DNA from 3 places in the Pseudoalteromonas sp. S3178 genome. Region 1 is predicted to be linked to each of the others. Evidence: predicted binding sites of a transcription regulator. Region 1 holds the regulator's gene; each other region holds the start of a gene.
What was found. Region 1 encodes sigma-54, which starts transcription at its own class of promoters, with help from an activator protein. Its sites were predicted from a motif close to GTTGGCACGNNNNTNGNNT; they were not measured.
Positions count from the first base shown of each region.

Region 2: CWC11_RS18850 (ferritin-like domain-containing protein) is a predicted target of sigma-54. The motif match lies at 1,328-1,346, and genes of this name have one in related genera.
Region 3: CWC11_RS00620 (LiaF domain-containing protein) is a predicted target of sigma-54. The motif match lies at 1,261-1,279, and genes of this name have one in related genera.

Region 1 is NZ_PNCW01000018.1:71,458-73,731, forward strand. It holds gene lptB (LPS export ABC transporter ATP-binding protein) at 1-249, shown strand, start outside; gene CWC11_RS04700 (RNA polymerase factor sigma-54) at 319-1,818, shown strand; gene hpf (ribosome hibernation promoting factor) at 1,845-2,132, shown strand; gene CWC11_RS04710 (PTS sugar transporter subunit IIA) at 2,137-2,274, shown strand, end outside.
Region 2 is NZ_PNCW01000085.1:6,205-8,478, reverse strand. It holds gene CWC11_RS18860 (TonB-dependent receptor plug domain-containing protein) at 1-75, shown strand, start outside; gene CWC11_RS18855 (ExbD/TolR family protein) at 157-546, opposite strand; gene CWC11_RS18850 (ferritin-like domain-containing protein) at 841-1,284, opposite strand; gene CWC11_RS18845 (LysR family transcriptional regulator) at 1,463-2,274, opposite strand, start outside.
Region 3 is NZ_PNCW01000004.1:37,286-39,559, forward strand. It holds gene CWC11_RS00610 (YqaE/Pmp3 family membrane protein) at 212-370, opposite strand; gene CWC11_RS00615 (BON domain-containing protein) at 435-998, opposite strand; gene CWC11_RS00620 (LiaF domain-containing protein) at 1,317-1,982, shown strand; gene CWC11_RS00625 (VOC family protein) at 2,025-2,274, opposite strand, start outside.

The DNA.
Region 1 (2,274 bases):
TTGCTCGACGAACCCTTTGCAGGTGTAGACCCTATATCGGTGTTAGATATAAAGAAAATAATAGAACATCTTAAAAATCGTGGGATTGGTGTATTAATTACCGATCATAACGTAAGAGAAACCCTTGATGTTTGTGAAAAAGCCTACATTGTTTCTCATGGAGAGTTAATCGCTTCTGGTACACCAGAGCACGTATTAAATGATAAAACGGTACGCGATGTTTATTTAGGCGAGCAATTTAGGCTGTAACATTTACGCCATGTCTTTAAGCATCTGCTAGTATTAATTATAACAACATAAAAGGATTGTTAGAGATACATGAGGCAATCATTACAGCTGCGCATGGGCCAGCAACTTACAATGACTCCACAACTGCAACAAGCAATTCGTTTGTTGCAACTCAGTACATTGGATCTCCAGCAAGAAATACAAGAAGCGCTTGATAGCAATCCGCTTCTAGAAGTAGATGAACAAGATTACACGGAAGAATCAGCTGGCAAAAACGAGCAAAAAGCAGATAACGATGAATTAACCGTAAGTGCTAATGCCGATGAAAAACCAAGCGAGTACGAGCAAGACAGTGGTGAAGCACTTACTAAAGACACAGTAAGTGACGAAATGGCTATGGATGTAAGCTGGGATGAGTACATGAGCGCAGCTCCTGCTTCATCATCAGGCCCTATGCCAGAAGATGAGTCTATTTACCAAGGTGCTTCAACCGAAACTCTTCACGAGTATTTAATGTGGCAATTACAGCTCACGCCGTTTAGCCCTACTGATGAAGCAATTGCAATAGCGATTGTTGAAGCAGTCGATGACTCAGGTATATTAACGCTAAGCTGTGAAGATATTTTAGAAAGCTTTAATCAAGAGAACGACGACGAGGGCGAAGTTGAACTTGATGAAATAGAAGCCGTTTTAAAACGTATTCAGTTGTTTGATCCGGTGGGTATAGCAGCTCGTAGCTTACAAGAGTGCTTGTGTATTCAGCTAAATCAGTTTGATAAAGATACGCCTTTTATCAATGAAACAAAGATGATTTTAACCGATCATATTGATCTATTAGCGGCTCGCGACTATCGTACATTAATGAAGAAAACTAAGCTCAAAGAAGACGAGCTTAAAGAAGTAATGACGTTAATTCACACTCTAAACCCTAAGCCAGCAGATACTATTGTAAGGGAAGAATCAGAGTATGTGATCCCCGATGTATCAGTTAAAAAAATAAAAGGCCGTTGGGTAGTTGAGCTAAACCCAGATAGCATGCCTAAGATACGTGTTAATAGCCAATATGCAGCTATGTCACGAACAGTTAAATCTAGTGGTGACAGTCAATTTATTCGCTCTCATTTGCAAGAAGCTAAATGGTTTATAAAGAGCCTAGAGAGTAGAAACGACACACTACTAAAAGTAACTAATTGTATTGTTAAGCAACAACAGGGCTTTTTTGAACACGGTCCAGAAGCCATGAAACCTATGGTTTTAAACGATGTTGCAGAAATGGTAGAAATGCACGAGTCGACTATTTCGCGTGTAACTACTCAAAAGTATATGCACACGCCACGTGGTATATTTGAGCTTAAATACTTTTTCTCAAGCCACGTAAGCACCGAAAATGGTGGTGAGTGTTCATCTACAGCAATACGTGCTTTGATTAAAAAACTGATTGCCGCAGAAAACTCAGCAAAACCATTGAGTGATAGTAAAATTGCGGATATATTGGCTGAGCAAGGAATTAAAGTAGCTAGACGCACAATCGCAAAATACCGCGAATCTCTGGCTATTCCACCGTCTAATCAACGAAAGAGTTTGATATAAGACGCAAAACAAAGAGGAAAACGCTTATGCAACTAAACTTAACTGGTCGTCATGTAGATGTTACTGATTCATTAAGAGACTACGTAAATAATAAATTTGCAAAGCTAGAAAGGCATTCTGATCATATAAACAATGTTCATGTCATTCTCGATGTAGAAAAACTTAACCAAAAAGCTGAAGCTACAATCCATGTAAGTGGTGCAGAATTATTTGCATCTACCGAACATCAAGACATGTATGCTGCCATAGACTCGTTGATTGACAAGCTCGATCGTCAAGTTATTAAACACAAAGAGAAGCTTGCTCGACACTAATATGATGAAATTAAGCTCACTTATATGCCAGGACTGCAGCAAAGCTGCGGTCCTTTTTAATAGCAAAAAAAGAATTTTAGAGTTTATTAGCGAACTCGCTCATGAAAAGCTTCCTTATCTTTCACAGCAAGATATTTTGTGT
Region 2 (2,274 bases), on a different contig from region 1:
GAATACTCACGTCGCTCAGCGCCATTTGGTTTTAACGGTGCGTACTATTATGTAGGCGCAGAATACCGCTTTTAATTAATAACACTCCCTTTCGTTATTTAACTCAAAGGGCCGTAAGGCCCTTTTTTAGGTTTACCATCAATGTATATAACTACGTTATTTAGATACTAAGCTAATAGTGTAATCTTCATACTCTTTAATATTATCCATTACTCTCATTAATGTATTATGTTTACTGTTTTCGTGAGCCTTAATAAGTACAGCACTTACTTTGTATTTAGCCGCAAACATCGCAAGATTATTGGACACTTGTTCTAAGTTTATTAATCTGCCAGAAAAATACACCGCATTATGTTCATCAATACTAAAAGTGGCACTTTTAGTTTGTTTATTGATGGTGGGTTTATCAAGTGGTCGTTGTATTTCAATAGCTATAGGTTTAACAAATGAAGTAGTTACAATAAAAAATATCAATAAAATGAATACGATATCTAACATTGGTGTCATATCTACATCAGCATTATTTTGAGCTGGTTTATTTTTCATATTGGACCTTAACGTTAATTAAATGCTGCGGCGCCACAACAAGGAATTAGGTACCTATTACTAAAGCTAGCACAGTAAAAGTAGTGTGTGGTTAAATTAATATTCTATTAAAGTTAATAATTTGTATTGGTAATATGTGTTTATTAGGGGGGAGTGGACTAATAGTTGCTTCTACATGATCAGAATGAGTAGAAACCAAGCAAGGGTTCGTGTTCTGCTCACGCCATTACTTATATCTGTATCGGCAATAAAAAACCCAGCTAAAAAGCTGGGTTGTAGTTTAAGCTATTACTTTTAGTGCTTTTGCATGCGGCTCATTTCAGCATGACAGCTTTGCATAGTTAGTAATGTTTTAGCGAGAGCTGCTTCACAGTCAGCAGGTTGTGGCTTATCCATTGCGGCTTTAATTTCTTCAAGGGTTTTATCCTCAACTTCCTCAAGCTCTTTTACGTATGTGCTATCGTTATTTGAGCTAAATGTAGTAAGCAGCGCTGTGTAAGCACGTCTCGCTTCAACAGCAAAAGATGAGCCGTCTTCTCGTTCACCTTTTTCGTTAATAGCATAAGGTTGTAAACGCTCTACACTCACTTTTCGGGCATCTATCATACGTTGAAAAAGTGCACCAATTGCAGGGTCTTCAACTTTCTCTTGTGCTTTTTGATAAAAATCGATGCCGCTGTTCATAACTTGAATGATGTCAGTAATATGATTTACTTCTGTTCCTTGATGGGTGTTCATAATGACCTCTTTTATTAAATGAATGTATAGTTCGATTTAATAAAAGCAAAGCACGTTCCAATGTTTTTATTTCAACTTAACTTATTGATAGTTAATGAGTTAAATGAGTTTTTAAGTTTGCTAGGTTTATGCGGGTATATAAAACCTAGCAATTTTTACATCATATTGTGTAATAAGGTTATTTAAGTTCTTCAGCTACTTCGGCTACTTTTTGGCGTAGCCAAATATGGCTTGCGTCACGATGTAAAAGTGGGCTCCAGATCATATCCAGCTCAAACGGTGGAATAGGGAACGGCGGCTCTAATATTTTAAGGCCCGGATCATCTAAATAAATATTGGCAGCTTTTGAAGGTAAGGTTGCAATTAAGTTTTTCTCTTTCGCTAAGTGAATAGCTACATGGTAATTACGTGTAAAGGTAGCAATGTTGCGATGTTTTCCAAAGTGAGCCAGTGCTTCATCAACCCAGCCAAGTTTTTGCACATCTTTAGGGTCCATACCTACACCTACGCCAAAACCTGTTTTACTTACCCATATATGGCGAGCTTTTAAATAGCTGTCGAGACTAAAGTGTTCAATAATTGGATTATCTGCTTTTACCAGGCAACAAAAGCTGTCTTTCCATATACGTTTATGGTGAAAAGATTGAGGTAAATTTTCAAAGCGGTTAATAGCCATATCCACTTTACCGTTTTCAACATCATGAAATGTTACATCACTGGGTGTAAGTATATCTAAAGTTGTATCGGGTGCTTCTTCATGTAATTTACTTAACAGTTTAGGGGCTAGGGTGCTTGCTGCATAGTCGCTGGCCATTATTCTAAATACACGCTTACTTTGAATTGCTTCAAACTCGCGATTAGGCGCGAGGGTTTCTTCAAGGGTCATTAATATGCCACGAATAACCGGTTGAAGCTCAATAGCGCGTTCAGTGGGTACCATACCATCGCTGGTGCGTACTAAAATGGGGTCGTTAAATAAGTTACGCAGAC
Region 3 (2,274 bases), on a different contig from region 1:
GCGTTTAGCCACAGAGCGACTAAAGCGGGTTGCAGTATAAAAACTTTTTAAGGGCTTGTCACTAGCAAAAACCTTTATTTTAACAATCAGTAAGCTAACTGCTTAAATAGTAATCTTTTAAGTGGGCAATAATATAAAAATAGGGGGATTTAAAGAAAGGAAGGTATGTAAGCCGTTTATAGGGTCGGCTTACATTACATAAAGTGTGGCATTACTTTTTGGCAATTATATAAATTGCGTGTATTAAACCCGGGAAGTAACCCAGTAGTGTTAGTAAAATATTTAGCCAAAAGTGCATACCTAAACCAACTTGTAAAAACACACCCAGTGGTGGTAATAAAATCGACAAAATAATACGAATAATATCCATGGTGTAACTCCTTTAAAATGACAAAGCAAAAAGCCCAGCAGTGCTAGGCTTTTAGTATAGTGTATTATTCAGCAACGATAGTTAATTCATCAACTACGTCACGAACATCTTCAGCGTTTTTAGCAATTTTGATTGCTAACTGCTTTTCAGCTTCAGATTCAACGGAACCTTTTAGCTTCACTACGCCGTTGTCGGTATCAACATCAATATCTGTACCGTCAACTTCTGAGTCAAATAAGAAGCGAGTTGTAATTACCGTGGTGATTTTAGCGTCAGTTAAGTCGTTGTCATCAGTGTCCATATCGGTATCTGTAGTTTTAGCATCCATATCTTTAACAACGGTTAAGTTGTTATCTACATCCATTACGCCATCTAGGCTAAGTACAAGTTCTTCAGCTAACTCTTTATCTAGGTCGCTGTTTACTTTACCTGTAAGTACTACCTTGCCATTTTTTACATCAGTGTTAATGTCAAAGTTGTTTAGATTAGTGTTCATAAGAAGCACTGTTTCTGCCTTACCATCAATCCAAGCATCTTTACTTTCGTTTTCCCAGCTGCTCGCCTGTGCACCCATTGCTGTAGTACCAAGAACTAACGCTGCAATCATAGATTTGTTGAATGTTTTCATAATCTTTCTCCTTTTGATTAAAGACGAATTAGTTAATGCGAGCTTTAGGCCAACTTTATTTTTAATTAAAAATCATCAACTTAAACCATAACCAACATTTGTGGCACACAAGCTTTGAGTAAAGTTTTACAGACTTATCGGTAAAACTTTCTTAAGTAGTGAAAATAGCTAGATAATTGCACTTTTGGTTAATCTATCGTTAATATAACAAACACCAAAGTACTATAATAAAATTAAACCACTGATAATTAAGGGTATTAATATTGGTACGTTGATTGCTCTTTAGTTTGTACTCGCTTAATAAAAGGATTGCTCCTAATGTCTGTAAAAATTGAAGACCGCCCAATAGAACACGTTCGTGAACAAGTGATTGACCAGCTGATTTATAATTACAGTCACGGAGTTATTTCTGTAGAGGCATTTGAACGACGTTTAGATGAAGCTATGGATGCAAACTCAAACGAAGTATTAATGAACTTAGTGGAAGATTTAACACTTAACACTGATCAGCAATATAAAGCAGAAAAACAGTCGCAATTTTCTCCAAACTATAGTGCACAACAAAATAGCGATGACGATTTTACACTGCGCAGTATATTAGGCTCAAATGAGCGAAGCGGTCAGTGGGTTGTGCCAAAAAATATTTACTTAAGCAACTATATGGGCTCAGTGGTACTTGATTTTACTGACGCTATATTTACACATCAAAATGTAACCATTCACGTTAATTGCATATTTGGTAGTGATGAAATATACGTACCAGATCATGTAAATGTAGTATCTAAGATGTTTTGTACATTAAGCAGCTTTGAAAACAAATCGGTATCGCTTAATAAACGCCAAGGCCCGACTATTTATATTGAGGGTAAAGCCATATTAGGCTCGGTAGAAGTAAAAGTTAAGCGCACAATTAAAGAGAAGTTTATGAGTTTTGCTAATGAGCTAAAAACTCAACTTGGTGCTGGTAGTAGTAATCGATCATAAAAGTTTATCTAAGCACCGCGCCTTACGGTGCTTAGAGGATGACTATAAATCGTTATTTCGCTCACTTGGTATATCACTTAAATATTCTACAAACTCTATTTCAAAGCCTGCGGGGTCAATAAAATACACATTTTTTCTAAATGGATTAGTGCTACCTTTTTTACTTACTTTAAAACCAGCTTTATTTAAACGCGTTATCACTGCATTTAAATTATTCGTAACATATGCAAAATGAGCAAAGCCAACTTGATGCCCCGATAAGTACCTATTTTCTCCCTCACCATGGTCGCTT